DNA from 4 places in the Paenibacillus sepulcri genome. Region 3 is predicted to be linked to each of the others. Evidence: riboswitches for the same ligand, from Rfam matches in the RefSeq annotation. Region 3 holds a riboswitch; each other region holds the start of a gene.
What was found. A riboswitch is a leader RNA that binds a small molecule or an ion and turns the genes downstream of it on or off. The one in region 3 is predicted to bind cyclic di-AMP.

Region 1: another riboswitch for cyclic di-AMP. It lies ahead of ACFOLF_RS17775 (3D domain-containing protein); the one in region 3 lies ahead of ACFOLF_RS24280 (hypothetical protein).
Region 2: another riboswitch for cyclic di-AMP. It lies ahead of ACFOLF_RS16995 (C40 family peptidase); the one in region 3 lies ahead of ACFOLF_RS24280 (hypothetical protein).
Region 4: another riboswitch for cyclic di-AMP. It lies ahead of ACFOLF_RS11900 (APC family permease); the one in region 3 lies ahead of ACFOLF_RS24280 (hypothetical protein).

Annotation. Positions count from the first base shown of each region.
Region 1 covers NZ_JBHRUP010000001.1:4,011,240-4,019,230, forward strand. The annotation lists gene yabG (sporulation peptidase YabG) at 1-873, opposite strand, end outside; gene rsmA (16S rRNA (adenine(1518)-N(6)/adenine(1519)-N(6))-dimethyltransferase RsmA) at 947-1,840, opposite strand; gene rnmV (ribonuclease M5) at 1,841-2,413, opposite strand; gene ACFOLF_RS17775 (3D domain-containing protein) at 2,544-3,692, opposite strand; cyclic di-AMP (ydaO/yuaA leader) riboswitch at 3,932-4,134, opposite strand; gene ACFOLF_RS17780 (TatD family hydrolase) at 4,307-5,086, opposite strand; gene ACFOLF_RS17785 (HD domain-containing protein) at 5,106-6,416, opposite strand; gene ACFOLF_RS17790 (AbrB/MazE/SpoVT family DNA-binding domain-containing protein) at 6,691-6,945, shown strand; gene rsmI (16S rRNA (cytidine(1402)-2'-O)-methyltransferase) at 7,087-7,986, opposite strand; gene ACFOLF_RS17800 (tRNA1(Val) (adenine(37)-N6)-methyltransferase) at 7,983-7,991, opposite strand, start outside.
Region 2 covers NZ_JBHRUP010000001.1:3,855,316-3,863,306, forward strand. The annotation lists gene ACFOLF_RS16965 (LacI family DNA-binding transcriptional regulator) at 1-508, opposite strand, end outside; gene ACFOLF_RS16970 (general stress protein) at 891-1,403, opposite strand; gene ACFOLF_RS16975 (S-layer homology domain-containing protein) at 1,610-1,732, opposite strand; gene ACFOLF_RS16980 (YwhD family protein) at 1,987-2,532, opposite strand; gene ACFOLF_RS16985 (M1 family metallopeptidase) at 2,842-4,848, shown strand; gene ACFOLF_RS16990 (hypothetical protein) at 4,914-5,729, shown strand; cyclic di-AMP (ydaO/yuaA leader) riboswitch at 6,127-6,280, shown strand; gene ACFOLF_RS16995 (C40 family peptidase) at 6,286-6,786, shown strand; gene ACFOLF_RS17000 (DEAD/DEAH box helicase) at 7,090-7,991, shown strand, end outside.
Region 3 covers NZ_JBHRUP010000001.1:5,528,329-5,536,319, reverse strand. The annotation lists gene kdpC (potassium-transporting ATPase subunit KdpC) at 1-135, opposite strand, end outside; gene kdpB (potassium-transporting ATPase subunit KdpB) at 183-2,216, opposite strand; gene kdpA (potassium-transporting ATPase subunit KdpA) at 2,238-3,917, opposite strand; gene kdpF (K(+)-transporting ATPase subunit F) at 3,958-4,035, opposite strand; gene ACFOLF_RS24280 (hypothetical protein) at 4,156-4,566, opposite strand; cyclic di-AMP (ydaO/yuaA leader) riboswitch at 4,683-4,867, opposite strand; cyclic di-AMP (ydaO/yuaA leader) riboswitch at 4,960-5,157, opposite strand; cyclic di-AMP (ydaO/yuaA leader) riboswitch at 5,556-5,720, shown strand; gene ACFOLF_RS24275 (hypothetical protein) at 5,728-6,156, shown strand; partial or broken gene ACFOLF_RS24270 (YitT family protein) at 6,268-6,974, shown strand; gene ACFOLF_RS24265 (PAS domain S-box protein) at 7,239-7,682, shown strand; gene ACFOLF_RS24260 (interleukin-like EMT inducer domain-containing protein) at 7,847-7,991, opposite strand, start outside.
Region 4 covers NZ_JBHRUP010000001.1:2,656,585-2,664,575, forward strand. The annotation lists gene pepT (peptidase T) at 1-371, shown strand, start outside; gene ACFOLF_RS11880 (alpha/beta hydrolase family protein) at 512-1,366, opposite strand; gene ACFOLF_RS11885 (M50 family metallopeptidase) at 1,646-2,296, shown strand; gene ACFOLF_RS11890 (hypothetical protein) at 2,547-2,702, opposite strand; gene ACFOLF_RS11895 (hypothetical protein) at 2,828-3,391, shown strand; gene ACFOLF_RS11900 (APC family permease) at 3,455-5,272, opposite strand; cyclic di-AMP (ydaO/yuaA leader) riboswitch at 5,408-5,568, opposite strand; gene ACFOLF_RS11905 (polysaccharide deacetylase family protein) at 5,779-6,699, opposite strand; gene ACFOLF_RS11910 (MFS transporter) at 6,723-7,991, opposite strand, start outside.

The sequences.
Region 1 (7,991 bases), 1.5 Mb from region 3:
TGGCTTGATACCCGTCAATGTTTTGGGCTTGGGAAGTCCGACGCGGTATTTTCCTAACGTTTCAATCCCCCCCACGCCATCGATCCCGCTGATCGTGCCATGAATCACATCGGCAAGATTGACCGTCTCCCTGATGGACGTATAGCTCGCTTTGATGGCAACATAAACAGGATCCAGGGCATGAATAAGGATCCGGCCTGGTGAGCTTGCAAAATTGGCACCGGACTGCAGCAGAGCCTCATAATGGGACTGGCAGGCGCCGGCAACGATAATCAAGCCGTCACGGCTTTTCTCATACTCCCGCGCAATGCGCACTGCATTGCAGAAGTTCTGGGAGTTTTTGTAGCTGTTGATGCTCATCAACTCATGCTGCGGCGTATTTTTAAAAACCCCGTCATGGCCGGTAATTACAATAACATCCGGATTAAGCTGCGGCAGCAGACGCTGTACCAGCTCAGGCATCTGCGACTCATGCACATGCAGGCCATGTGCAGGAACCTTCATCTGCGTATATAGCTGCATGCTTTTCTTCATGTAATTGCCGTCTCCATCAAGATGGAGCACCTTGCCGGGCACTTCAAAGTAGGGCTGGCTTTCGTTTGTCGCCCTCCTCAACTCGCTTGCATTATGAATGACCAGCTTCTCCCGCTGCTCCTTCATGCGCCGCATCGATTCATTTACCTTAACGCGAACCTCTTTGGCCGCACCGGTGGATTCCGGATGGGAAACAACCGTCAAGTCGCGAATCGGAGCGTCTGCAAGCAGCCGGTAGTCCGTACCCTTCAGTATTGCTATTTCTGAGTCTAGAATGGCAACGCGAAAAAGGACGTCCCCGCCATACGATTTGCGGACGACCAGGTCCCCTTGCTTCATGGGCAAATCACCTCTTCGTCTATCCTATGGGCCAGCAACGTCAATGGTGCGTTTTTAAGCCGTCCGAAGATCTCTAGCTTGGCAGTCCGGCTTCCAGCAAAGCGTGGCTAAGGCGGGCAAACTCATCCAGCGACAGCGTCTCGCCGCGGCGTGCAGGAGCAATGCCGCAGCTCTCCAGAAGAGGTCCCAGAAGCTCCCTGTTCTCTTTGCCCACCAAAGCTGTCAGGTTATTATAGATTGTCTTGCGCCGCTGTGCGAAACTGCCCTGGACAGTACGGAAGAAATGGGCTTCATCCCTCACATCAACAGGAGGCTGCTTGCGCACCGTCAGCTTGATAACAGCGGAATCCACATTGGGCTGCGGGATGAATACCGTATGCGGCACGATGCAGACAAGCTCCGGCTCGCAATAATACTGAACCGCCACACTGAGACTGCCGTACTCTTTGCCGCCAGGCTTTGCAGCCATCCGCTCCGCCACTTCCTTCTGAATCATAACCACTATACGCTCAAGCGGCAGCTTTTCCTCAAGCAGCTTCATAAGAATCGGCGTTGTCACATAATAGGGCAGATTTGCCACTACACTGACTCCGCTTAACCCCGCAAAATGCTTCTCAATCAGCTCGCCCAGATTCAGCTTCAGCACATCTCCATGCACAACATGAACATTAGAGCGATCAGCGAGCACATCCCTTAGAATCGGAATAAGCCTGTTGTCGATTTCCACTGCGGCAACGCGCCCGGCCTGCTCGGCAAGCTGCTGGGTCAAGGCTCCGATGCCCGGCCCGATCTCCAGAGCTCCTTTTGTTTCGTCCAGCCCTGCTGCCGATACGATTTTTTCCAATATATTTTGATCAATCAGAAAATTTTGTCCCAGACTTTTTTTGAAGGAAAATCCGTATTTGGCAATGATGTCGCGTGTGCGTCTTGGCGAAGCTACATCCTCATGCACGTTTGGACCACTCATTCAAGACTTGCCCCTTTCGCTGCTCTCTTGCTCCATCGCTGTCAATGCCAGCTCAAATTCCTCGCGCGTAATTCGGAACATGGAGCAACGCTTAAAAAACTGCTTGCCGTTCGCATAGCCGATGCCGAGCAAATTGCCCATCTTTAGACGCCTCTCTGAAGCGTTCGCGTGCACAAGAAGACCTGCCCGCATAAGATCGTCCCAGGTGATCTCGGGCTGGCTTGTCCCTTCGCCGTTGCCCGCTTCCGTACGCACATTGGCGAGCGCTCTTCGAATCGCTTCGGGCGAGGCGTTCTCGACGCCGATATCCCCCTTGTAGCTTGCATCCTCCTGGGGGAGAAAAGCATGCTTGCAGCCGGGCACACGCTGCGCAACAATTTTACGGATGCGCTCCCCTGCATGATCCGGATCTGTAAATAAAATAACTCCGCGGCGCTGCTGTGCGAGCTCCACCCTGCGCAAAACATCCGCTCCGATAGCCGAACCGCCGGTTTCGATCGTTTCCGCTTCAACTGCCCGCTTGATGGCCACGGTATCGTCCTTGCCCTCAACTACGATTATTTCCTTAATCATGCCGTCCATCCATTCCCTTCAGACAAACATACAAAAGAAGAGGCAATCGCCCCTCCTTATAATGGCATATTTATGTTTAAAATACGATATGAATGAGGTAAACCCTTATTAAGGGAGTTAGGTCCCAAGGTTAAATTGCCTCCGGCTTATTCGGCCCGAGCACATAAACCGTGTATCCTCGTTTGAGACCAAACTTCTCAGCATAAGACTCACTTTCAAAATAAACATCGATTTTTTTGCCTTTGACGGCACTGCCCGTATCTTCCGCTCTGCGGAAACCGATACCCTCAATGTAGACCCACCAGCCGATAGGAATAACCTTCGGGTCAACCGCGATAGTTCTGCCCTCTTGAACCGTCGCACCTGATGCCGTTATCCCATATTGCGGATGACTCTTTGACTTGCCCGTTGATGAAACGCCCGCAGCATATGCAGTCAGCGTTACATTCTTCAATATCTGTTTAGGCTTCAGCTTGTCGCCCCGCTTGGTCGTTACTGTAGAAGAGCCCGCCTTCGCTGAGAGCGTAACTACATTCGTTTCCGGCTTCTTGGTACCCACCGCCACCACTTTATCGACCGACTCCGCTTTCGTCAGCTTGGTAACCATAGTCTGGGACACAAGCACCCCGTCCGCATATACGTTCTCAAACTGTTTGACTACTTTGCCTTCATTGCCGTTTTGAATAAGCTTCTGTTTGCCCTGCTCAAGCTTGGGGTCTTCCTTCTTCACGACCGAAAAGGGAACGGTATAAGCCTTCTCCGAAATTTTCTTCTCGATCCGTGTGACCGTGACACTCATGTTGGACTTTACTCTGTCCTCCAGGGCAGGCCAAACTTTATCTTGACTGCGTATCAGTATGTCCGATTGATCGATCACTGCCTTAACCGTTCTTTCTGTCGTGTACAACGTTCTTACCTTGCCGTCTGCCTTCACATGGACCGGTACCGCTTGGTCAATGACGATGCGGTCGCCGTCCTTTATTCCCCCGTTAAGAGGTAAGGACACCTTGTCATACTGCCCTATCGTGATGGCTTGTTCATCCAGTAGGCGTTGAAGGACCCATTGTTTTGTCGAAACAATGGTTTCTTGTCCGTTCACTACTACGGAGACGTGCTTGTCAGCCGTTCCGTACAACAACACCAGAAACATGAAAGTCATAGCGATTGAGATCAGAGCGCTCAGTAATATTAAACGCACGTTCTCATGCTTCCATCGCAATGCGAAAGACATGCTGGATGATCGTTTACCATGGGTATCCTTAAGCTGGAGTGCGCCCACTTCTTCGGTCCTCCTTCATAGCCCCGCCGCCTAGTTACATGATTGCCTTTGACGGTTCTATTGTTTTTGTTGGCGTGATTGCACGCCACTCCTCGTTCCAACCTCGACCTCCATGGTAAACCCTATGTCGTCTTTTTACGCAATATTCAAAATAAAAGAAGCCGACGACGACAGAGGATCTGTTTCGTGGCTTCCCAGATGACGACGGGACATGGATTAAATGCACGAGGTTGATCTCTCTTATAACACTATTACGCTGGCGAGGTTAGCTGTCGGATTCGGGCGAGAGAGTCGCCCTATTCATGGCTGGCATGTCTACCACATGCTTCCATAAAATTCACCCCAAGAAGAATTCAACATTTACTGCCCTTCGTCCGATACGAAGTGTATCAATGTTTGGTTCCCCCGCTCTCCGACTTCGGAGATTAAGCGATATTTTGGAAAAGGAATGCAAGTTTTGAAGCTCTGAGATGAATGATACCGCCTTTTGCTGCTCATTGTAAAGAAGAGATTAATCGCGATTTTAACGAATTTTAAGGAAAATCACGTGAAAAACTGCCAATTTACTGACTCAAAATTAGTTTTTTCACTCGAAATGTCTTGATTGCTGCCTCTTATAGCCCTTTTTCTTTAAAAGCAAAACAATTCTGAGCATTCTCTGTCGTAATTTTCGAGATTTCTTCTACAGATTTCCCTCTAATTTCGGCAACCGTTTCTGCTACAAGACGGACAAAAGCGGACTCGTTTCGTTTCCCCCTATAGGGGTGGGGAGCTAAATAAGGAGCATCGGTCTCGATCAAAATACGGTCAAGCGGCACCTGTGCAAGCACCTCTTTGGGAACACGCGCGTTCTTGAATGTGAGCGGTCCACCGAACGAAATATAGAAATTCATGTCAAGGCATTGTTTCGCCGTCTCCCAGCTGCCTGAGAAGCAGTGCATGACCCCGCCCACATCTTTGGCATTCTCCTCTTTCAGTATATGAAGCACGTCCTCATGCGCCTCCCGGTTATGAATCGAAATGGGCATCTTCTTCTGCCGCGCAAGTTGGATCTGCTCCCGGAAAACACGCTGCTGAACGTCCTTCGGAGACGTATCCCAGTGATAATCCAAGCCTATTTCGCCGATTCCGACAACCTTGGGATGATCGCAAAGCGATGCAATCCAGTCCAGGTCCCCGGGCAGCATATGAATGCTTTCAACAGGGTGCCAGCCTACAATCGCATAGATAAAATCATATTGCTCCGCCAGAGCCATTGTCGTGGGAATGGTCTCCCGGTCGAAGCCGATATTTATAATTCTCGAGATCCCGGCAGCACGGGCCCGTTCGATCACTTCCGCGCGGTCTTCGTCGAATTGTTTCGAATCCAGATGGGTATGCGTGTCGATTAACATAAGCAAGTTGATCTCCCTTCTATAATAAGAGCCCGAATCGTTCGCGGATATGCGGCGACAACAGATGGGCCGATTCAAGTAAAGGCTCTTCGGGGTAATACAGATGATATTTGCCCTGATGAATTCCGGTAATCGAGCGGATGATATCCGACTTTCTGGAGATTTCAGACAAGCGGTCATCCTGCCCCAGAAGCAGAATCGGCGGACGTTCATCCTTGTCCATGAAATCATGCCCCAGACGGTATACATCATACGGCATATCGTAGGGAAAGTCGATTTCCAGATGATAGTCCGGATTCAGACCGATCGATTGGAATTGTTCACGAATTTCCTGCCAAAGCTTTTCATCGGCATTGTCCATGGTTATGTATTTATATAGTTTTCGGTTTAGGAATCGGGTGCATAATTCTGCCAGCAGAGAATCCTCCTCCTTCAACCACTGCGTAAAGGCTGTTTGAGCCATGGCTTCGTCCAGCAGGAGATAGTTCTCCACATCCAGCGTACCTTCCATCAGATGCCGGAGCGGTTCGATCATCCATGAGAAAGCATACCCGCCCCCATAAAGCTCGCGCGCTCTGCGAAATATTTGTCGAAGTATAATTTCCGAGCTCCGGGTGACCGGGTGAAAATAAACCTGCCAATACATTTGGTAGCGGGACATCAGATAATCCTCAACGGCGTGCATTCCACTCTCTTTTACAACAATTCGTCCCTGATACGGCCTTAGAACGCGAAGAATGCGTTCCAGATCGAAGGTTCCGTAATTGACGCCTGTATAGTATGCATCGCGCAGCAGGTAATCCATACGGTCCGCGTCCATCTGGCTGGATATGAGGCTGACCACAATCGGTTGATTGTACGTTTTGCAGATGACAGCCGCCACCCGTTCCGGCAGGGAGGGGTCGCACTCGCGGAGAACCTGGTTAATTTCAGTATTCTCCAGTAATATACGGCATGTCCATTCCTCATGATCAGTATCAAACACCTGCTCAATGGAATGCGAGAAGGGACCATGACCCACATCGTGCAGCAGAGCGGCGCATAACGTCACAAGCCTCTCTTCCCTGGGCCAGTCCGTATAACCACCCCGTTCAAATTGGGAAATGATTTTTCTGGTTATTTCATAAACGCCCAGTGAGTGCGAGAAGCGGCTGTGCTCCGCCCCGTGAAAGGTCAAATAAGATGTACCGAGCTGACGAATTCGCCGCAGACGCTGAAATTCCCTCGTATTAATGAGATTCCATATCGTCTCATCCTGCACATAAATATATTTATGAACCGGATCTTTAAATACTTTCTCCTCGGCTAGCGAATGATGTCTAGGATTCATCTTTTTCCCCTCCGATATTCAATTATTCGACATAATTTCTTTTTAATGTGTCGAATTGTGTCGTAAACGCATTACCAAATAGTCAGTATCGTTGTATGATTTATGTAAGGCTATACACCCTATCCTTATGGATAAAACGGAGAAAAACGGCGTATTTGCAAGCAGAATCAAGGTTGACTATTATGGGAAACGTTGGTATTATAAAAACAAGAATTAATAGAACTTTGTCGAAAAATGACGAAATAAGTATTTTGAGAGGAGCACGGGATAGATTATGATGAAATCAACAGGTATTGTGCGTAAAGTGGATGAGCTCGGACGTGTTGTAATCCCCATTGAACTGCGCCGTACGCTTGGCATCGGTGAAAAAGATGCCCTGGAAATTTATGTGGACGGCGAACGCATTATGCTGAAAAAATACGAGCCCGCTTGTATCTTCTGCGGTAATGCCGAGAATGTCACTTACTTCAAGGGAAAAATTGTATGTAACGCTTGTTTATCCGAAATGCCAACTCCTGTAACAAAATAAGAGACAAAACCGGAATCATGCGTTATAATATAATTAATCAACTTACATTTGTTAATTCTAACCTTTTTAATACTCCTTGCCTTCCTGAGTTTGCTTATCAGGAAGGTCCTTTTTTTTATGGCTCCAAGAAAGAAACGGCATTCACTTTCGCATGATTTCATTATATACGTCGCGTTTTGCCAACCCTCGATCAACCGCGGTCAGCTTGATGGCCTCTTTCCGATCCAGATTCTGCCCTTCATAACGACTTACATGCTCCTCCAGACTCAGCTCCGTCCACCAGGGCTTGTCATCCCCCTCCAGATCTTTCGCATCCGATGCATTGGCTCCGGCAACGACCAGGCAGTACTCGCCAAGCGGCGGATGTTCACTGAGCCAAGCCAGACATTCCGATATTGTCCCTCTCGCCGCCTCCTCAAATCGTTTCGTGAGCTCCCGCACCATAGCTACGTCACGGTCGCCCCATAGCTCCAGCATAGCCGTGAGGGTTTTGGCCACCCGATGAGGCGATTCATAGCAGATGATAGTCGCATCCTGTTTCCTCAGCTGCTGCAGCCACTCCTGCAGTGCTTTGCGCTCGCGCGGGGGGAATCCTGTAAACAGGAATCTGTCTGTAGGCAGGCCGGATATGATAAGTGCCGACAGCGCCGCGTTTGCCCCTGGTATGGGAACAACCGCGATTTCCTGCTCAGCTGCCGCTACTACCAGCTCTGCACCCGGATCAGAAATGGCGGGAAGCCCCGCATCGCTCACCAGTGCAATCGAGAGTCCCTCAGAGAGAAGGCGAATAAGCTCGCTGCCGCTTGCCGACTTATTATGCTCATGATAACTTACCAGCCTGGTCGGGATTTCAAAATGAGTCAGAAGCTTGCGTGTCTGCCTGGTATCCTCCGCCGCAATCAGATCGACTTCCTTCAACGTGCGGATCGCACGAAGAGTTATGTCTTCCAGATTTCCAATCGGCGTTGCCACCAAATAGAGCGTACCCGCTTTCTTGCTCTCTTGATCTTTCGCTTTCGTAAAGCTTTGCTGAACTTTCATGTTGG
Region 2 (7,991 bases), 1.7 Mb from region 3:
TAACCTGAGCCGCCATGCCTGCATTGTCATTATCCACGTAGCTTACCTGTGCCTCGAAAGAAATCGGCGGACGTCCGACAAGGACAATAGGCACTCCTTCCGCCATTTTATCTTCCACGCGTGTATCCCCAACGGACGGATCAAGTACAATTTCCCCATCCACGGGATTCGACGCGATGTTCTCCAGCTGGCTCGAATAATCCGGAGACAGCGTATTGACCAGCAAGCGGTAGCCGTGTTCGTAGCAAATTCGTAAAACACCATTCAATAAGGACAGGTGAAACTGGCTGAATTTGGCGGATTCCCCCATCATGTTGAGTCCAATAATCCGTGTGGATCGGTTCGCCAGGCTTCTCGCCCAGTAGTTCGGCTTATAATTTAATTCCTTGGCAGCGGCCAGCACCCGCTCGGATACCGCTTTGCTGATGGGCCGTTTCTTGCTGAAGACGTTGGACACAGTCCCTTTTGAAACTCCCGACGCCTTCGCAACATCATCTATTGTCGCCAACCATATCCAGCCTCGCTTTCCCTGCAGCATTCACGCTGTACATGTTTTCTTAACGATGAAGCAGAATAATCTTTCGTTTCGGACTGCTTAAGATTAAACCGGTTTTGTTAGTGGGGTTTCAATTTGAGATGAATTTTATGTAAAGGACCTGAAACTTCTCTTTAAATAGTGGTTTTTTCTTCTATACGAGGGGTTAACGGGTAAAATAAAGGGAAAATAATCATTAAACCGTTTTAATGAAGTGGTGATTTTCCGCATAAAAAATGCCATCTATCCTGCCGCAATAGGGCATAATAGATGGCTTTTATTCAGGTGAAGAAACGAACTTAGCCGCCAGAAGAGCGGCGAATTCCGCTTTTTCACATAATAAGCATAACCGGGATTAACGGCTGTAATTGTTGTACTTGTGGGCATTTAAGGAGTTATGAGTACGGAATGTATCATACGCGCGCAAGTCCCGCTGCGCATCCGAATCGACCATGACGAGGATTTTCCCGCTGTCCACGTAGTCGTTGTACTCCTTCGCCTCGTCCTCCGGAATTCCCAGCCCAATCAGGCCCCCTACGATTCCGCCTGCACCCGCGCCAACGGCCAGACCCGTCAATGTTGCGGCAATTGGGCCAGCCGCGAGGATTGGGCCGATACCCGGAATGGGAATCAGAAACAGCCCCGCCAGGAGTCCGGTCACGCCGCCGACCACGCCGCCCGTAGTGGCTCCCGCTGCAAATCCGGTCTCCGCATTGGTAGCCGTCTCCTCAGAAATCTCCTCCATGACCTCGTTATTTTTGGCTACGATTGAAATATCATCAGAGGAATATCCTTGGCTTTTCAAATCGTCGATCGCTCTTACCGCTTCTTCATGGGTACTGAACACGCCTACAATTTTCTTATCCATGGCTATAACGCCTCCTATTCATTAGTCAACCCTAAATCTGGTAAAGCCTTTCTATTTCCAATTACACGGGGTGGCAGGTTTTCAAACAAATGCCGCTTTTTTAACAACCAAAAAATCGCGCACCTCCAGGAAGCCTAAGCGGAGGTGCGCGATTGTTCATGATCGATATTTAAGATAAAACGATTATCTGCAATCCTTGAGAAAAACTAAAGTTTGGCAATCATCTGCGCCGCTTCTGCCCGGGTTGCAGGGCTTTGGGGAGCAAATCTGTTTTCTCCCTGGCCATTGATAAAACCCAGATTATAGGCCGCCGATTTTCTTCTCTCCATATTAAAATCTATTCTTCCAAAATACAACAAATAAATAGTCCTTTACACCTAACACATATTTCTACAATAGATATACAAATGACAAAAAAAGGGATACCTCAAAGAAGTATCCCCTCGTAACTATACCCAACTATTAATAGAAGAAAAGCAGATCATGCATGTGCTCTCCACGTTCCATAGTCCCAGAGCGCGGCGGAGCGATACGCGTTGGATAAAAGCCAAGCGATGACGCTCGCCTGCAGCTGCTGCTTCAATTAAGCCAGCCCCTGCTTCAGCTCTTCCGGCGAGCGGTCCCACCACTCTTCGTTGTTGGCGATCAGCAATTTGCGCAGCGCAGCCTTCTCCTCGGCTGAAAGCTCGCTCAGCACGAAGCGCCGCTTGATTGCATAGTCCAGATTGTTCACGTGCTGGGCGAGGATCTTCCACCCGCGGCGCGCCTCCGTATCCACGAGCATCGGGCAGGCCGTCGCACCCGCATAATAAGAGCCGTCCTCATTCCGGTCAACCGCTACCCACACAATCCAGCAAAGACGACCGTTCGGTACCGTTTCTTTATCCGGGCTGAACTTGATGCCCTTCTCCACCTTGCTCTTGGCGTGCATGGCGCCTACATCAATATAAGCCTCGCCCTGATCGATAATGACGCATGACACCGCGCTGAGGTCGATCGTTCCCGCCCCGAAACCCCGATGCTCCTTGTTGCTCACCACATTGAGCGAGAGCTGCCTCTTCTCTTTCTTCTCCGGCGCAGGCGCCGCCTGTTCCGGGTTCTTATCCTGTCCTTGATCCTGTTCGGTCATCTGTGGTTCCACTCTCCTTCTCTGCAAGCCCGTATATGCCGCCAGGAAAAAACGGCTGCCGCCGCCCTCTGACGGTTAAGCCAGGTTTCTTCCCTCAGAAATATAAGCAAAGTATGATGAAATCTTATACTTTCTTATATTTTAAAAGCATCGCCCGTTTATTGCCGCGCATGCTCGCCAATGATTCCAAATCCCGCGTCCGACAAGGCTTCTTCGCCTGTCCACACTTTAATTCCATTTTAGCTAATAATCCGGGAAAAGCCAACATATACATGCTGTAGATGCTTGTCAACGGGAGGGAATGGTTCAATGACGCCACGTCACACCAAACGTTTGCTGCTCCTTGCAATAGCTGCCGTCCTGCTCGGCGTGAGTGCCCAGTATGGATTCGGGGATGCCTGGGCTTCGCAATATACGTATGCTTTTGCCCCCGACAAAACAGATACGTCGCCCAAGACACCCCCGCCGCGCATCAATATGCCGGAACCCGACCCGGTGGTGCAGCCCGGGCCGGATGCGCCGCTCAGCAAGCGGGTCGTCGAATACCAGATTGATGTCCGGCTGCAGGAAGATACGCATACGCTGCAGGGTCTGCAGACGATCACATGGACAAACCCGGGCAAACAGCAGGTTTCCGAGATGTATTTTCACCTGTACCCCAACGCATTCCAGTCCAAAGACTCGACGTTCATGCGCGAATCCGGCGGCCAGCTCAGGAATGACAAGGCCACGGAAGCAAGCCTCGGCTACATGCGGATCAATTCGCTGGTCACCAGCGAGAATGACAGCCTTCTGCCAAGGCTTCATTATGTGCAGCCCGATGACGGCAATGCGAATGACCAAACATTGGCCAAGCTCCGCCTGCCCGAGCCGGTAGCGCCCGGAAGAAGCGTCACCCTCAAAATGGCCTTCGAGGTCAAGCTTCCGGAAGTCTTTGCACGGATGGGCTACATGGGGGATTTCGTTATGGCCGGCCAATGGTTTCCGAAGCTTGCCGCCTATGAGACGGTAGGCACCAGGGGGAGAACGACCGAAGGCTGGGATGCCCATCAGTACCACGGCAACTCTGAATTTTACAGCGACTTCGGCATTTACAGCGTAAAAATCAATGTGCCCGCCTCCTACAAGGTTGCCGCAACCGGATTCCAGACGAAGCCTGCCGCAGCCGACAACAACCGGAAAATCTTCTCCTTCTATGCGGACGATGTGCATGATTTCGGCTGGAGCGCCTCTCCCGACTTTGTCTATGCGGAAGAACCGTTCTCGACCGACAATGTCCCCGGTGTCCGCATCAAGCTGTACCTCGACCCGCTGCATGCCAAGTTCAAGGACCGCTACATGCATGCCGCCAAATCAGCGTTGGCCAAGTATTCCCAGTGGTACGGGGCTTATCCCTATTCCACACTCTCGATCGTCGTCCCTCCCAAAGGCGGCAACGGAGCGGGAGGAATGGAATATCCGACCTTGATCACTTCGTTCGCCGCCGAGACGGACAATCCCGGCTACGATCTCGAGCGCACCGTCGTTCACGAGATCGGCCATCAATATTGGTACGGCATGGTCGCCTCCAATGAATTCGAAGAAGCCTGGCTGGATGAAGGCTTCACCTCCTACTCCGAGGACAAGGTGATGGAGAGCGAATACGGCGTAGCTCCCAATCTTCCTGTGGAAGCCAGCTACATGACCGATCCCGCACCGCTGAAGCAGCTTTCCTGGTCCTACCACAGCCATAATCATTATGCGGAAAATGTGTACATGCGGGCCAAGCTTGTCCTGTTCGGCATCGAGAAACAGGTCGGTCCGAAGATCATGAGCAAGATCATGCGGACATACTTCCAGAAATACAAGTTCAAGCATCCGTCAACGGCGGATTTCCAGCATGTTGTGGAGCAGGTCACCAAGACCAAGTGGAACGATTATTTCAGCCAGTTTGTCTACGGCAATCAGATGTCCGACTATTCGGTTGAATCGATTGCGGTCAAGCCTGTGAAGGAAAACGGCACTGTGAAATATGAGTCAACCGTGCTGATCCGCAAGAATGGTGGCAGCTACGGACCTGTCCCGATTGTTTTCCAGTTTGCCGACGGGACGACCCTGCCGAAGGTTTGGGATGCGGCGCAGATGCACATTCAATATACGCTGGTGCATTCCTCTCCTTTGCTTTGGGCAGCGATTGATCCACAGAATGAGAACGTGCTCGACAACAAGCATATTAACAATTTCATGAAAGCCGAGCTTCCGGAGAAGGTACAAACGCGCTGGAGCATTGGCGTTGCCAAGCTGCTGGAGGGGATCTTCACTTCACTTGCCTGGTAGCCTGGCGACCTGGAGCCGGCAGGTACCCGCCAAACAAATGGAGAAAAAAGGAGGTGAAGGCTTGCATGAACCATCATGTGAAGCAAGGCTGGCATCTGACGATGAAGCATTTTTACATCATTATTATGTTGTTCCTGTATGAGCTGCTGTGGGGCTTCTTCCTCTACCGTTCGGTTGAAGGAATTATGGTCCCGCTGCTGAAGCGTTACCCGGACAGCGCACCCTCGGACGGAGCTGTGGCGCTTTTCCTGACGGAGGCGCAGTTCCAGCTGCTCAAGACCGATCTCATTCGTCCCTATATCTGGCTCTTCGCAAGTCTGCTGCTCGGGCGCATGCTCCTGACCCCGTTCCTGAACGCCGGCCTGTTCCATTCCCTGCATCATGCCCAGGATGAGAACGGCACAAGATTTATCAAAGGAATCCGTACGGCGTGGAAGCCGATTGCACTGCTATACGGCATCGAAACGGCCTTGACGCTGGCTCCGGGCGTATGGCTGCTGCCCAAAGCGCTTGATGCCCTGCTCAGCAGCGGCAGTCTGGCGGACATCGCCAACAAGATCGGGCCCTGGGCCGGCGGTTGGCTGGTGTGGGCGGCGCTGCTCCACCTGCTCTTCCTCGCCATGCAGTTCGGCGTTGTGTCCGGAAACGGCGCGCTTCGCTCATTCTGGGGCGGGGTGCGGCATCTTATTCCGCTGGCCGGCATCTCGCTGCTAATGTGGGCCATTGGAATGGCGCTCAGTCTGACCATGGCCTCGGCCTCCATGCTCTGGGCCGGGTTGATTGCACTCATTTTGCATCAAAGCTATCATCTGGTTCGTACGGTTATGAAAGTGTGGACGGTAGCCTCGCAATATGAAGTATGGCATTCCAAGCAGACCTGACCACCGCTCTTACTAGCGAAACAGGCAGCAGGCAGAAGTCGGTTCAGTTGCCGGTGAGAACTTAAAAATATCAAAGAGGGATCAGCCGTTTTGATGCGGTTGGTCCCTCTTTGTTTTGAAAATATGACATCTGAAAGGCGAATTAGAGAAACAGGCGCAGTCAGATATTGTCGATAATGCGGGTGAAATCGGAAGCGTTCAACTGCCGCATGGACTTAAGACTCAAGTTTAGACCACAAAAAAAAGGCTCATGCAGATGCCGGAAGGCCCTTTCGCATTTTTTGCAATAAGATAACGAGACGAGTTGTCAAAAAGTTTCACTCTAATAATTCTAATTTGTGAACAAATTGTGAATTTGGAAGGAGATTCGCTAAAAAAACAGAATTAGTATGCCAGCATGAAAAAATTGCCGAATTCTCTTGGATGAGAAGCGGGGGAACCATCTTGGGTGAATTGATCCCGACATTTGCTGCAACGAATGTCAGAGGGTATCATAGGGAGCCTTCAACCGAACCCCACAGCTAACCTCGCAGGCAACCGGAAGGGGTCACATTTTTTGAAAAAAGTTTCTGCACTACTCATCGGTCTAGCATTGGTACTCTTATTCCAAGTTGGGAGCGCACTAGCAGACTCCAAAATGGACGGCGTTATCAGTGATGTGATCGGCACTCCTTACCGCACGGCAGGGACGACTACCAAAGGATTTGACTGCTCCGGATTTACGATGTACGTGTTTGACAAACTCGGCGTCTCGATCTCGCATTCATCCTCCGCTCAGTCCAAGCTGGGCAAGAAAGTAGTCAAGGACGACTTGATTGCTGGTGATCTCGTATTCTTTAATACGAATGGTCGCGGCATTTCGCACGTCGGCATTTATGTTGGAGACGGCAAATTTGCTCATTCCTCCTCCAGCAAGGGCGTTACCATTAGCAGCCTCAGTGACTCTTACTACGTTAAACGCTATGTTACTGCCCGCCGCGTAATGAGCCCTGAGACATTCGAGAAATACGCTGACGAACCTTCTGATGAATTGGTTGACAGCGAAGACGCTGGTTGATCAGTGTCAATGAGCATTCGCTAACGAATGCTGATGCATAGCCGCAGACGCTTGTCCGATTGGACAAGCTGCTGCGGTTTTTGCTTTTTCATTTGGGTGTATGAAATAAGAAGCGGCTCTTATATATACCCCGTATGTTCCGGTATTCAAACAGTCCAGCGCATGCTGGATGCCGTCAAAATGGACCCGATAGACCCGGGCGTTGTGCGGAGGGTGCCGGCGAATCTCGCAATCAGAGGGAAAATGGGTATAATATAACCACAATCCCAACCTTGATGTATGAATGAAAGGAGCTGTTAGGTGATGACAGAGCTTTCCCCTGCGCTGCAGGTGTTTCATCCGACTCTTGCGGGGTGGTTCCGGCAGGCCTTCGGCGAGCCGACCGATATTCAGCTGGACGCGTGGGCTTCAATTATGGACAATCATCATACGCTCATCGCAGCACCGACCGGCTCCGGTAAAACACTTGCGGCGCTGCTGCCCTGCCTGAACGGAATCGCAGTAGGCAAAATCGCCGCCACGGCCCCGGGCAGCAGCTGGAAGCCAGGCGTGCGCACACTTTATATTACGCCCTTGAAGGCGCTTAATAACGATATTCAGTACCATATCATCGGCTTTATGGAAGCTATTGAACGTTTCCATGAAGAGCATCAAAGAGCGGAGACCCTCGCATGGCCGGGAGTACGCTCAGCCGTGCGGACCGGGGATACGTCCTCAAGCGAGCGCGCCAGAATGGTGCGCAATCCGCCGGATGTGCTGGTTACCACCCCTGAATCGTTCTACCTCCTGCTTACCTCCGAGAAAGGACGCGGCATGCTGCAGACGGTGGAAACGGTCATTGTGGATGAAATCCACGGGCTGGCCGGAGACAAGCGGGGAGCTCATTTATCCCTGTCGCTGGAGCGGCTCAGTGCGTTATGCCCGAAGCCGGTGCAGCGCATCGGAGTCTCGGCGACACAAAAGCCGCTTGAACGCGTTGCCCGCTTCCTCGGAGGCTGGGAGCAGCGGGCCGATGCGGCGGCCGGTCATCCAGCCGTGGACGCTCCTGGGGCGGCCGGCGGACGGGAGGAAGCCGTCAGCCCGCAGGAAGCGGATACGAGCTCCGGGCGCATGACGGACGGACGTTCTCTCTACCCTGCATTACCGGATTCCGTGCAAAATAGCGGCTCCCCGCCGCCCGCTGCCGGAGCAGGTGCAGAGACCGG
Region 3 (7,991 bases):
CGCAAGTCCCGTGCTGACAAGCGGATAAGCGATTCCGCACAGTACGATGAACAGCACGCCGGCCCGCAGGGCAATCCCGAAAACCGATCCTCCGGACTGCTTGTCATTCCCGCTATCCGTAAGTGGTGTACTCATGGTACGATTCCTTCTTTCCATTTGAATTTATAGCCTTGCGCCGTTCGTCAGATCCATACATGAACGATCAAATCAATCAATTTAATACCGATAAACGGAGCAATTATTCCGCCCAATCCATAAATGAACAGGTTGCGGCTGAGCAGACGCGAAGCGCTCATCGGACGGTAAGCGACACCTTTCATGGCCAGCGGGATGAGCAGCGGGATGATGATCGCATTGAAGATCAAGGCCGACAATACCGCCGACAGCGGCGAACCCAGCCGCATCACGTTCAAAGCATCCATCTCCGGAATGGCCAGCATGAACATTGCTGGAATAATAGCGAAATATTTGGCAACGTCATTGGCAATACTGAACGTAGTCAATGCTCCGCGGGTCATCAGCAGCTGCTTCCCGATTGCCACCACTTCGATAATCTTCGAAGGGTCGGAGTCGAGATCGACCATATTTGCCGCTTCCTTGGCGGCTGTCGTGCCGCTGTTCATCGCAAGTCCGACATCCGCCTGCGCAAGTGCGGGAGCGTCATTCGTGCCGTCGCCTGTCATGGCAACCAGCTTGCCTTCGGCCTGCTCGCGGCGGATAACGGCAATCTTGTCTTCAGGCGTGCTCTCGGCGATGAAATCGTCGACGCCCGCTTCTCTGGCAATCGTAGCCGCCGTCAAAGGGTTATCCCCCGTACACATGATCGTCCTGATGCCCATTGCCCGAAGCTGGTCGAAGCGTTCCCGCATACCGGGCTTCACGGTATCCTTCAAATAAATCAATCCGAAGATCTCTTTGTCTACCGCTACGGCCAGCGGCGTACCGCCCTCGGAAGAGATCCGGTCCGCCTGCGTACCCAGATCCGCCGGAATAGCGCCTCCCTGGGCCAGCACCCATTTACGGATCGCGTCGACTGCGCCTTTGCGCACGATGCGGCCATCCTTCAGATCAATACCGCTCATCCGGGTTTCCGCTTTGAATTCCACAAAGCTTCCGCCTTCGCCAAGCGCGGCATCATACGTTTTGCCGTTCTTCTTCATCCATTCCAGTACGGAGCGCCCTTCCGGCGTTTCATCCTGTACAGAGGTGATCGCCGCCCAGGCAGCCGTCTCGTTCACATTCGCCTTGCCCACCGGGACGATTTCGCTGGCCATCCGGTTTCCGAAGGTGATCGTCCCTGTTTTATCCAAAATCATCGTATTGATGTCCCCTGCGGCTTCCACCGCCTTACCGGACATCGCCAGTACATTAAACTGCGTGACCCGGTCCATGCCGGCGATGCCGATCGCCGACAGCAGTCCCCCGATTGTCGTCGGTATGAGACAGACGAGCAAAGCGATGAGAACCGGAATTTCCAGATCGACATCCACGTAGGAAGCAATCGGTCCAAGCGTTACGACTACAATCAGAAAAATAAGCGTCAAGCTGATCAGCAGCGTATTCAAGGCAATTTCATTCGGCGTTTTCTGCCGCTTCGCCCCTTCGACGAGCGCGATCATCCGGTCGATGAACGTTTCGCCGGGATCGCTTGTGATCCGTGCCTTGATGCGGTCACTGACAACCCTTGTTCCGCCGGTGACGGAGTTGAAGTCGCCGCCGGCCTCCTTGATGACGGGTGCGGATTCGCCTGTAATCGCCGATTCATCGACAGATGCGAGACCCTCGATGACTTCGCCGTCACCGGGAATCATCTCCCCCTGCGAGACAATGACGACATCCCCTTTGCGAAGCTCGGTGGAAGGCACGACTTTGATGCCGCCGCCTACGACCTTGTTGGCCATAATTTCCTGCTTCGTTTTCTTGAGTGAATCAGCCTGCGCCTTGCCCCGGCCCTCAGCCAAAGCCTCTGCGAAGTTGGCGAACAGCACCGTGAACAGCAGGATTACAAACACGGTCAAATTGAAGCCGATGCGGTCCCTTGAGTCGAAATATCCCGGGAATATCGTCATCAGCAGCACGATGACGGTGCCGACTTCAACGACAAACATGACAGGATTCTTGATCATGGCTGCGGGATTCAGCTTGATTACGCTGGCTTTCAGCGCCTGGGCGACAAGATCGCCAGAAAACATGCTTTTTTTACGATTTCCATTCATTCTCGGCTCACCCCATTTCCTTTAACGAATTGTCAAATACTCGGCGATCGGGCCCATAACGATAACTGGCAGGAAGGTCAGCGCGCCAATCAGAATGACAGTCCCGATCAATAAGAATGTGAACAGCGCATTGTCCGTGCGGAACGTTCCGATCGTCTCCGGCACCCATTGCTTGCGGGTCAGCGACCCGGCAACGGCCAGCAGCGCAATCATCGAAATATACCTTCCGAAGAACATGACAAGGCCCGTGGTAATATTCCAGAACGGCGTATTATCTGCGAGTCCCTCAAATCCGGAGCCGTTGTTAGCCGCGGATGAGGTGTATTCATACAGCACCTGCGAGATGCCGTGGAAGCCAGGATTCGTAATGGCCCCTTTTCCAAGATCGGTCAGGAAGGCAATGGCCGTCGGTGCAAGAATGATAAACGGATGCGCCAGAATAGCGATCGCGATCAGCTTCATCTCCCGCGGTTCAATCTTCCTGCCGAGAAACTCCGGCGTTCGCCCGACCATCAGACCGCAGATGAATACGGCAAGAATGGCATACATCAGCATATTGACCAGCCCCACGCCTTTACCGCCGAATACGACGTTAAGCATCATCTCTGCAAGCGGTACAAGACCGCCTATCGGTGTGAGCGTATCGTGCATGTTATTGACCGATCCCGTTGTCGCCGCCGTCGTAACCGCTGTGAACAGGGACGACTGGGCAATCCCGAAGCGTACTTCTTTACCTTCCATGCTGCCCTGTGAAGCATCAATGCCAAGCCCGTTCATGACAGGGTTCCCGCTTTTCTCAGCCGAATAGACGACAGAGAGGAATACAAGGAACAGGATCATCATGGCCGAGAAAATAACCCAGCCCTGCTTGTGGCTTTTTGCGAATCTGCCGTACATGAAAGGCAGCGCCGCAGCCAGCACCCACATCGACAAAATCTCGATGACATTCGTAAGTGGTCTCGGGTTCTCGAACGGATGCGCCGAGTTGACGCCGAAGAACCCGCCTCCGTTGGTGCCCAGATGCTTGATCGATTCCAATGAAGCTACAGGTCCGATTGCGATCTGCTGGGTCGCGCCTTCCAGAGTGGTTACGGACAAGGTAGGATCAAGCGTCTGCGGCACCTGCAGGGCGACCAGCACCAGGGTGACGATGATCGCCAGCGGGAAAAAGACCCGTGTGTGCGCTTTGACGAAGTCCTCGAAGAAGTTACCTACCGTTTTTCCTTTGCTTGTGATTCCTCTCACGAATGCGACTGCAACCGAGAAGCCGGTCGCCGCCGACGTGAACATCATCATCATGATGACCGCCATTTGCGTGAAATACGACAGCCCGCTTTCACCGCTGTAATGCTGCAGGTTCGTATTGGTCATAAAGCTGATTATCGTATTCATAATGAGCGTGGGCTCCATATCGCCGATTCCGTTCGGATTTAGCGGCAGCCCGCTCTGCACCCGAAGCAGCACATAGCTGATGGCTACGAATATGAAGTTGATGGTAACGAAGCTGATGGCGTACTTCTTCCAGCTCATCCCCGCCCTGTTCTTCAGCCCCATGATCATATAAATCACTTTCTCCACCGGACCGAACACCTTGTCTGTGCGGTTAGGTTCGTTCGAGAATACATGATACAAATAATTCCCGAGCGGTTTGGCGATCAGCATCAGAACGCCGATCACAATAATAATTTGCAATATGTCCATAGCCGTTCCTCCTTGGGGCTTAATCGACTCTCAAGCTCATTTAAAATTTCTCGGGATGAAGCAGGGCATACACCAGGTAGATCAGCAACGCGCCTGTAAAAATCAATACCAGCGTCATAAGCGTTCTCCCTCCGTCTCGTCGATCGATTTGTCGCACCAGACCAAGAATCCGGCGATAACAAGGAAAGAGGCGATCAAAGTCAAAATCATCCATACATCCAACATAACAGCACTCCCTTTATGGTTGATCATTCAGGCGGCTGAGCAAGAACCCGACATCTCCGGATTGCGTGCGCACAATATAGGCAGCCCCGAGCTTTTTATAAATAACCTCGGGATGCCATACCGTCGTAATAACGGTAATCTCCTGGCAGGACCAGTTGGCCATGAGCTGCAGATACTGACAGCTGAGCGGCAGGCTCGACTCAAAAATATAAACGCGTCCGATCGAAAATTGGGGAGCCGCTCCCGCTTTGCTGCGGGTCGTGTTCACTCGTATAATTTCATTAACGCCCAGTTCCCGCAGCAGCTTTTCTTCCCTCCTATTATTCGTGAGGGCGACCACAGGCTGCTGTTTGTAGAGCAGCAGCCGTACGAATTTTCTCCCTGCCTCAGTCGATGCAGCCACCAATATGGGCCGTTGTTCCATACTTTTCTCCTCCAAATTCAGGGAAGAAGGCAACAAAAAAGAAGCCTTAGGAAAAGAGTAACCTTTACCTGCGGCTTCTTTGACCATGACAAACGTCCTGATCGCTCGCGATAAGTGTTGCCTCTCCCGGTACGCTTACGAGGTTAGCTGTCGGATTCGGGCATGAGAGTAGCCCTACGCCCGGCATTTTGGAATGCCGGATGATTCACCCCGTGACCGTCGCCTTCGTCCCGATGGACGAGGACGGTCGTTGGTTCCCCCGTTACTGCAGCTGCTGCGCAATATTCAGCGAATGAAACAAATTCAAGATTTATACAAAAATCTATACAACAAAAAACCGCAGAGGCACGTGACGCTCTGCGGTCGAATTTAATCGATCACTTCGTTCACCATTCCTCTCTCCACCTGCGCTTACGAGGTTAGCTGTCGGATTCGGGCGGTGAGAGTCGCCCTACGCTGCATGAGTTTCATGACACTCCTGCAACGATTCACCCCTGCGCTGTACGATCCGACTCTCACATCGGATACCAACAACGCCTCTATGGTTCCCCCGCTTTCCACCCGAAGGCGGAAACTCAGCGATCAAAAAAATGGATATATGCTGTTAAGCACGATATGAATCATACTCCCAGCCGTACGGCGTGTAAAGCATGTCCAGAACAGCTATGGGCACAAATAACGCCGCTGGACATATTTTCAAGCGCTTTCAGAGGATCAATGCTTCTTTATGCTCTGTATATCGCGGTATTTCGCCGTTTTTCTTTATCTCCGCTTAAAATGAAACCAGGCCCTTCGGGAGCTTATATGAAGATTGGGGCAGCGTATTAGCAACATGAAGAGGGAACGAGTAATTGCGCAAAATGACTGGTTTTAGCCGCTTATTTTCACTTTAAATGAAAAATATGGCGTTATGAAGTGTTTAACAGGCTGCGGATCATTTTACAGAAGAAAAGGAACGGAATATGATAAATGGCAAGCCTGTTACGGCTATCATTTATTCGCTGAGTGCTTCCAAAGGAAGCAGCGGGGGAACCATGTGAGCGTCTGACACTTCTGGCGTTCAAGGGGTGAATCCGGATGCCTGACGGCTCTGGCAGGGCGGCTCTCTCGTCCGAATCCGACAGCTAACCTCGTAAGCGAAAAAAGGGAGAGAATTTAAAGATGTCTGTTCAAACCGTTGACCCACTGCCCAAAGCTGACCCGCTGCCTGAACCGGAACTCCGCCTGCAGATCGTTCAAGTCAAAAGGATGGAGCTGTTTATTGTGGCCCTCAATGAAAACAAAATGACCCGTTATCAGGTCATCCTGTTTCTGACCACAAACGCCGGACAAGCATGGAGCGATATGGTGCTGGAAAATTGGCAAAAGCCCGCGGACTGGATTACATGGTCCAACCGTTTCCGAGACATCATGGATTCCAGGGAGCCTCATAATCTCGCTTGGTTATTGCAGCATTACCATGAAGATACCATTCAAAGTGTACTGGTCTCCTCAGCTCTGGAGCAGTTGAAAAGCAATCCCGGTCATAATCAGTCAGCGACAAAAACCGTATTGTTTGACCGTGCATCTTCTTATATTAGTTTGTTCTAGCATTCAAACCTCTTTTTATATTGTAGGGAAGCCCGGAGAGTTTCTGTGCTCTTCGGGCTTATTTTCTATGCCCTATAGTCAGAGGATTCTTCCGGAGGTACTAAGATCGTGATGATCAACAAACAGGTGTTTCCCCTCAGACAGCTTGCCGCTATTATGCTGGGCGCGGCTATTTTCGCATTCGGCCTGCATTATTTATCATTCCCAACAAGCTGATGGAGGGGGGCTTACCGGGATCTCCCTCCTGCTGCTGTATGCTTTTTCGCTGCCCCCTTCGGTCACTACGTTGCTCATAAATATCCCGCTGCTGCTGCTCGGCTGGAGAAATATGAGGCATCGGCGAATGATCTTTACGATATACGGCACGCTTTCCTTATCGTTGTTCTTATGGTTGATGGAGTTTGTGATTGACCGTGGCTGGATTGTGCCGTTTGTCAATCCGGAGTATTATTTTCTCGTTACCTTATATGCCGGCTATGATCGGATTCGGGCTTGGCATCGTATTCAGATTTGCGAAACGACCGGCGGTATCGATATCATTGCTTTCGGAAGGGGCCTATGAAGCCAGAGCCTTTTCGAATATTACCCATAAAGGGCAAGCCGTTTGCGAAGCGATTACCCGGGAGTTGGAGCGGGGTTCGACTCTCATTCCCGCTAGAGGCGGTTTTTCTTTTGAACATAAAGAGCTCGTGCACTGCATTGTTTCCAGGCAGGAAATCGGGCGTTTGAAGGATGCTGTGAAAGAGGCCGATCCCCACGCGTTTATTATCATCAGCAATGTGCATGATGTTTTGGGACAAGGCTTCGAGCGGGAATAGCAGCATAAATAGCGTAAATAGCCAACCAGCTCTTGTTCCGCAACCTGATGATTTATGGAGCGGGGAGGCGTCATCCTGCCTTTCATCGGCATTAAAGTCATTGATCTCCTCTTGAATATCCTGTAGACAACATATAGAACTGGAGAACTTACGCATGCATAAAACCGAACACATACAAAATAACACAGCGGGAAAACTAATTTCACTTAAAATCGCGGTCGTTTATCTGCTCCTCGCCTGCTTGCTTCAATTAGGCCTCCCTGACTGTTTGGCGCAGCAGCCATTATCATAACGGCTTGCTCCCTCTATCTGCTGATTCAGCGCAATCTGGAGGCTGTCCGACGGTCAGACGCGGCACAATGGGCGCATGAAGAGATCAAAATCCGCTCCACGCTGGAAAGCATTCAAGACGGCTACTACGAGATGAACGAGTCCGGCCATTTTTCCTTTTTCAATCACGCGCTGGTCAAAATTCTGGGAGTTTCCGAAGTTGAATTGCATGAGAAGCGCTTCACCGATTTTATGAGCAAGGAAGATGCCCGGAAGACAAGCAAACGTACCAATGGGTGCATCATACAGGAACCGCGGTCCACTGCGTCGAATGGGATGTTATTCTCAAGGATGGTACCCGCAGGTCCGTTGAAGGCTCGATCGTACTTATACGAGAAGCGGCGGACGGGAGCCCTGTGGGCTATCGCGGAATTATAAGGGACATCATGGAGCAAAGATTCCGAGCGAATGCTGGAAGAGACTCGATCAATTCCCTGCTTTCGCAAAACCTGATCCAGGGGATAAGGTAAACCGGTGGAACAGCAGGAGGCCGCAGCGGCGACCTCTTGCCGGTTATTTCATTCATGTTGTCTGGCGGTCGATTAACCGTAGGTGTGCCAGATATCATGAACATCATCTACAGTTTGAGACTGGAATAAACGTTCTGTAACCTTGGTCAAGTTCTCAGCATCCACCAAATCCAATCGTTTCCTGCTTTCTTCCTCTGGTATTTTATATTTATCTTTA
Region 4 (7,991 bases), 2.9 Mb from region 3:
CCGCGTTCGAAGCCAGAAAAACAAATCTGATCAACATTCTGAGCGAGCTTCGCGAAATATACGGCGAAGACAGCATCGCCCTCACTCTGAAGGACCAGTATTACAATATGAGAACCAAGATCGAGCCGGTCATGGAGATCGTGGAAATCGCCCGCCAGTCTATGCTTGGACTTGATATCGAACCAATTATCAAACCGATCCGCGGCGGGACTGACGGTTCCCAGCTGTCTTACATGGGACTGCCCACACCGAATATTTTTACCGGCGGCGAAAATTTTCACAGCAAGTATGAGTACATCTCCGTGGACAATATGGTGAAGTCCGTTCAGGTGATTACCTCGATTATCAGCAAGTTCGAGCAGCAGGCGTAAATAAAATCCACTATGGAGCAAACGTTGACCGATATGAACCTTCTTCGGCAGCGCGCAGGCAGTACCGACAACAAATAAAAGCCGTGAATTTCAACTGGTGTTGAAGGTTCACGGCTTTATTTTACAGGCGGCACTGCCGATTATTCGGACCGTACACCCGGCAGATGCCGGGCAAGAAAATGATCGGTTATGGCTATGGCCTGCTCCAGCTCCTCTGTCGTTCCGGCAAACGGATGGACTGCTCCGAAGGTATGCGTCCCGCCTGCAACGGTGGCATAGTGCTGATTAGGCGCGGCTGTCTGAAGCTTCCTGAAACCAGTGAGCAGCCGCGCCGCATCCTGATCTCCCTGCAGCACCAGTACGGGAATCGGGAGTCCAGCCAATACTGAAGGAATATCAAAGCGCTCCCGGTTGGCATCCAGATCGTGAAAAAAATCAGCACTGACCGGCATCTCCTGCTTCGTCCTCGCATTGATTACATAGCCTATACCCCGCTCCATAACCTCTGATCGAAATGCCGCATCGAACAAATCCGCCTTGGCAACGCCGTTCCAGGTAACAACTGCCGCGACCCGTCGATCCTGCGCGGCATAAATAATGCTGTTGCCTCCGCCTCTGCTGTGTCCAATCAGACTGATCCGCGAAAGATCGCAGTCCTGGGAGAAGGGCAGCTTGCCGTTCATCAGATAGTCGAGCAGCGCTTTCAGGTCGGATTGCTCTCTGGAATAAGTGTTCAGCGGGTACTTGTCCAGTTCGTCGAAATCCGTCTCCCCTACCCCGTTGCAGGAGAAATTGAAGGAGATGACCGCGTATCCCCTCTCTGCGAATTGTTCGCACAGATACGGGAAGAAGCCCCAATCCTTGAACCCCTTGAACCCATGAACGGCAATGATGACGGGCTTCCTCCGACCATCCTCGATCACTCTCACATCGCCGCGCAAATATAAATTCTCACCTAATGAAAAGGAAAACGACTGCTTGCTCAGATCACCCATTAGCTCCCCGGCTCCCTTCCTGTCATTCTGCTGAATAGAATCTCATATCAAAGCCTATGCCCCTCTATTATCTACCAAATTATGCCTCCAGGCAAAATAATGCCGGTTGCCGCTTTCGCATCCAGCGCTGTGGTTGAGCGGAATTACTTGATATTGGAATCCTTTTGCGAAATAGAAACGTACAGGTTAGTATAAAAATATCGCGCAGTAACGGCTATACTCGCAATACAAAGAAAGAGGGGGATTATTATTAAAGCCTGGCTGCAAATGGGAATCTTCATGCTTATTACGATATTTCTTACACGCTTTATTCCGTTCTCCGCTTACTTCCGCAATGTGGATACGCTGGTCCACGAGCTGTCTCACGCTTTGGTCACGCTGGTGCTGTCAGGCAAGGTGAGATCGATTCATTTGTTCTCCAATGGCGGCGGCGTTACCTTCTCCTCCTATGCGGATACGTGGGTGGCGATTCCAATCGCCCTTGCCGGCTATATGGGCTCCGCCCTTTTCGCCCTGTTCTTATTTCGGCTGTATGCCAGCCGCAAAGAGCGGACCGGTCTGAACATTGCCGCGGGGCTTGCCGTTATCGGCTTGGCGCTGTTTGTCCGCAATGGCTACGGGATGGCGTGGTGCGCCGTCTTTGCCGCCGCTACTTTCGTCATCGCCGCGATAGCCCCGGCATGGCTGCGGCATGGCTATTATTTGCTCATCGCCTTCATTGTGCTGGTGGAATCCATCATTAGCCCGTTCACCATTCTGTCAAACGCTTTTATGGCATGGGGAACTGCCGGGGATGCAGCCAGCCTCGGCAGAGTAACATTTATCCCGACAATCGTTTGGGCGCTCCTGTTCATGGCCTTCTCGCTGCTCTGCGCCAAAGGGTCGACAGGGCTTTTGTTCAAGCGCGGCTTCGGACAGAAGGCGGCTTGATAAGAAGAAACGGCTCGCCGTCCTTTTGGCGGCAAAGTTCGTTTATTCCTTAAAAATATCAGAAAAGTAGCGGCCATATTTTATGCTTTTGATATTTCAAGAAGAAACGGCTCGCCGTCCTTTTGGCAGCGCTTCTCCTCTGAACTTAAATAAATGTAAGCTGTATGAAACGCGATCAATTAATAAGTTTAGGAAAACGGAAAAGGGCCGCCAATTGGGCGGCTGAGGCGGGTTTCATCCAAAAAAATGATCAGAAAGCACAGAAAGCAGGCGTTTCGTTTTTGCGGTCGCCGAAAATATCAATATGATCAACATACACGGATACCGTTCTCAAACTGCAGCCCTTTACCCGCTGCCACAATTGAACCGGTTCAACCTCCAATAAGCGCTCGAACGGGATATCCAAATATTAACATCCCCGCCGCAGGTCCAGTAAGAAACCAACCTCGAGCATGTTTCGTCATACGGCGTTCTCCCGTACTCTTAAGATAACAGAAATGAAACATATAAGGGTACGGGGGAAAATGGATTATGAATGATCAGAAAACGATTTATGTCCTGATGACGGACACCGGAACACTTTTTACAAGAATGATTAAATTCGTCACGAAGGCGCCCCGCAATCACGCTTCCATCGCATTTGACTCCGACTTGAAGGATGTATACAGCTTTGGCCGCAAGCAGCCGCTTAATCCGCTATCCGGCGGATTCGTCAAAGAGGATATGAAGGGCAAGCTGTTCGGCAAAGCGGTCTGCGCCGTCTACAGCTGTACGATCAGCCGCTCCGCTTATGAGCGGATGCAGGCCTACATCCAAGCCATTGAAGCCAACAAGGAAAACTACAAATACAATCTGATCGGCCTGTTCGGCGTTATGCTGAATATGGAGTTCCAGCGCGAGAATGCTTACTTCTGCACCCAGTTTGTCGCCAAGGTGTTCGAGCATAGCGGACTTCCGATTGCCGACAAGCCGGCCTCGCTGGTCACTCCCGGCGATCTGGAAAATTCAGCAGCTCTGCAGCTGGAATTTCAGGGCGAGCTGGAGCGCTATATCCAGCGCCAATCTACTGCTAAGCAAGAGATGAAGACCGCCTGATGCTTGAGCTGCTATTCTATCAGCTGCATCGATATTCCAAAACAATGCGCATGGCAGGTTAGTTTACCGATTCAGATGATAGGGGACTGTCGTGATAACTACGTCCTTCTGGGCGAACAAATAAGCATGCAGCATCAAGCCTGTCTGGTTGTGAAGAATATACTGCCACCAATGCTTGGTTATGAACTGGGGAATGAGAATGGTAATATGATCGGTTTCCGCGCTTTTCCACTCGACCGTATCAATGAATTTCATGAGCGGCCTGATCACGCTGCGATAGCTGGACCGGAGCACGATGAGACGGACGCCGGGATTCCATTCCTCCCACTTTTTCTCCATCCGTTCAATATCTTCATCATCAAATCCCACATAAACGGCGACCACATTCTCCGTCAGCGACTTGGCGTAGCTCAGCGACTGCATGACAACGCGCGTTATGCCCGCTACCGGAACCACGATGGTGCTTCCTTTAATAACCGGTTTGTCCGCTTCCATGTTGATCCGCAATTGATCCGCCGTATTGCGGTAATGCTTGTTGATGCTCAGAAAGATCCAGATCACAACAGGCAGGAAGAGAAAGACCATCCAGACATGGCCGAACTTGGTGAAGATAAAAATCAGCGTAATGACCAGAGTGGTGAGCATGCCAATTGTATTGATGACTAATTTTATGATCCAGTTGGCTGGCTTCAGCTTAATCCACCTCACCATCATCCCCAGCTGGGATAACGTAAAGGGAATAAAGACACCTACCGCATACAGGGGAATGAGGCTCTCCGTATCGCCATGGAAAAGCACCACGAGCAGAGCGGACAAGATGCCCAGAATGATAATGCCATTGGAAAAGCCGAGTCGGTCGCCGCGCACCATAAACACATTCGGCATATATTTATCTTTGGCCAGCATGAACGCCAGAAGGGGGAAGGCCGAGTAGGCTGTATTGGCCGCCAGAAACAGAATCAGGGCAGTGACTCCCTGGATGATATAATAAATCACGCCTCTGCCGAAGGTGGAATCGGCGATCTGGGAGACTACGGTTTCCTTCGGATTCGGCGTAATGCCGTACCAGTAGGCGAGAAGGCTGATTCCCACAAACATAGCGCCCAGAATGGCGCCCATCATGATCAATGTGGCGGCGGCATTGCGATTGGCTGGCTGCTTGAAGTTCGGTATGGCGTTGGACACCGCCTCCACGCCGGTGAGCGCGGAACAGCCGGAGCTGAAGGCCTTCAGAAGCAGGAAAAGACTGATATTCGATACTGCGGCGCCGATTTCCGGAGGATGCGCGTCAACGCCTCCGAGCGCATACTTGATGATTCCCGAAATAATGAGTGCGAAAATCGCGAAGACAAACAAATAAACGGGCATGGCAAGCACGGACGCGGATTCCGTAATTCCGCGCAGGCTGATAATGGTCAAGAACAAAATCATGATGAGTGCAATCAGTACGCGATGATCATGCAAGGACGGAAAAGCCGATGTAATGGCATCAGTCCCGGCGGATGTGCTGACGGCGACAGTAAGAATGTAATCGACAAGCAGCGAGCCTCCGGCCAGCAGTCCGGTGCGGACGCCCAGATTGTCCTTGGCTACTACATAAGCCCCGCCTCCGGCGGGATAAGCGAAGATCGTTTGCCTGTATGACAAAATCAGAATCAGGAGAAGACCCAGCACGGCAAGCGAGATGGGGATGGAATACCATACCGCCGCGAAGCCCGCAGCCATCAGAACGATCAGAATTTGCTCCGTCCCGTAAGCGACTGAAGAGAGCGCATCCGAGGACAATACCGCAAGCGCTTTAAGTTTGGTCAGCCTTTCCCCTTCAATTTCCGCACTTTTCATTGGACGTCCGATTAATAACCGTTTGAATCTGCCTACCACTGTGACTTCCCCTTTTAGCTGCATTTTGTTGTGAAGCAAATGATCCTATCCCTTATTTCAAGCATAAAAAAAGCCGCAGAAAGTTAGGAGCTTTCCGCGGCTTTATCCATAATTGAACATGGTTAAAACAACGATAATTCCTCTTCCGTACGCTTACGAGGTTAGCTGTCGGATTCGGGCGCGAGAGTCGCCCTACACCTTGGCTTGCGCCAGGTGATTCACCCCTGAGACCAGATCAACTGCATCTGCCTCCATGGTTCCCCCGTTTCTGTTTCAGAACTCAGCGATTAAGGATTTCTATGAAATTGAAACTCTTTTCCGCGACTTGCTGCTTCACTTACTGAATATTACTCCTTCACTTATTTGTTGTACAGCAACGGAAACTGGAGAATATTTTAGCTCATTACCCTATATAGCGATATAAACGCTTACATAGATCCTATCCTCTTCCTATCAACCTTTTTCGCAGGATATCTTCATTTATGACCTATTATGTTTCCTACCCATTATTTTTGTCTGGTCATAAGCGATCTCAACAGCACAGCCGCGGATTTGAGCCTTGGCTTTTTTCTGTACTTGCGCACATCATCGTAAGTCGCCAGGGCAACCTTGGCATCCCTCAGCGCATAAGCGAAATCATCCCCCTGCATCAGCTTGTATTCCCATACCCGCTTCTCCCAGGATGGAACAAGGGCGCTCATATGCTCGTCCTCGGCTGCCGGATGAATATAAGTCTCGCAGATTCCCTCGGGAAGATCGTAGAGCTTTGCCAGCATCATTTGCTTGAAGCTCTCATAGGTTTCCCCTTCTTCCACGCCATACGTATGGCTCAGCAGATAATCCGGTATCGGCACGCCGAGCGTATCCGCAAGATGGACCACCTTGCGCAGTGCCTGCTCCGCCCCCGGAATGGACGCCAGAAACTTGTCCCGGGGATCGATCCAGCGGAACAGACGGAATGGCAGGCCGCGCCGGGAGCACTGCCACAGCACCTGCGGCAGATAGCTTCTGCCTGTCGCCAGCCCATAGAGACTTCCCATATGATTATCCGCATGGGAGACCGTCAGACCCGCCTGCTTCACCGCCTGGAACTGTGCCTGCATTTCCCGTACAACCGCCTTCGGATCGGACTGCCGCTCGAAAGCTTCGATGGTGGCGTGCATGCGCCCGTCCGGGCCCTCCAGCGACGGATCGCCGGTCAGGCTTTTCCAGGGCAAAGCGGCAATCTCGCTTGTTAGCGTCAGATGCAGCCCGATATTCGCAGCCTTCTGCTTACGGCACCACGCTGCCGCCTGCTCAAAGGCCGAAGCAGGCGGCATAATCGTTGCCGATGATACCTTCCGCTCCTCCAGCAAATACATAATAGCTTGATTGGCGGCCTCGCTCTGCCCAAAATCATCCGCATTCAAAATTAAATATTTCTCCATCTGCCGCACCTCCAATACTTTATTCAATCCTGACTTTTCGGAAATGGCTTCAGAAAAAACGAGAGAATCAAGGAAACGCTCAGTAAACAAAATGGGACAACACAGACCAGGACGCGAAAGGTCAAATCAGGATTCGGTCCGGGTTCGTCGCCGCTTACATAGCCAAAGAGCATGCCGATGGTCCAGAACGCCAAGGCCGAGATCAGACCGCTGGAGCGGGTGATGAATCCGCTGACGGCCGTATACACGCCTTCCCTGCGCTGGCCGGTTCTGGCCGTATCCAGATCGATGATGCGGCTGTTCAGCACAGGCGGAGTAACCAGATACCCAGCCAGTCCGAAGCCGACAATAATCCCGAATACAATCCCGCTGGCAAGTCCCTGACCGAACCACAGCGGTATGACGGACAAGGCATAAACAGCGAGAGAAACCCTCCAGCCGTTATGGGAACCAAGCTTGTTAACGATCCAGTACCAGACGACCACAAGGGGAATAACCGATACAAATATCGATGCCAACAGCAGGGAAACCTGGGATTCGGGAATGCGGAGCGTATATTTGGCGTAAAAAGGGATCATCGAGCTGAGCAGCCCGTTCACCGTCTGGGCGAACGAATTGGCAATGTTGAATATCCAGAACTCCTTGTTCTTCAACGTCTCGCGGAAGGATTCGATCAAACCAAGCCTGGGCTCGGAAACTTCCGTTTTCCCTTCCTGCACGCTCATCACGCACAAGAGCATGAATATCCCGAAAACCACGGCATAGATAAGCGCCATATAGCCAAAGCCGAAGGCCTCGAATACGAGAGGCGTAAGCGCCGATCCGATAAGGATTGCCACAATCTGAAAGCCCTGCTGGATTGCCGAAGCCTTGGCCCGCAATCGGCTGCCCCGGAACAGCTCCGGGAAGAGAGCGCCGTAATTCACCCAGAGAATCGTAGCAACCCCTTCATAGAGAATAAGCGAAACGAGGAACCAAAGGAAGAGGTTCATATTCCCCAATCCCTGCGGCACAGCGAAAACCATGACAAATGAAGCCATAAAAAAAGGAATGGCCGAATAAATCCAGGGCTTGCGCCGGCCGAAACGCGTTCTGGTGCGATCCGACAGATAGCCGGCTATCGGCTGATTCACCGCGTCCCATATTAAATAGATGGTCCGGGCCAGCGTAGCAAGCCCCACTCCAAGACCCAGCTTTTCTACATAAAAATAGCTGTAAAAAGAATTGAAGGCCTGGCTTGGAATCATCAAAGCAAACATGCCAAGCGCATACGTGAATGGAGAATTAAGCCA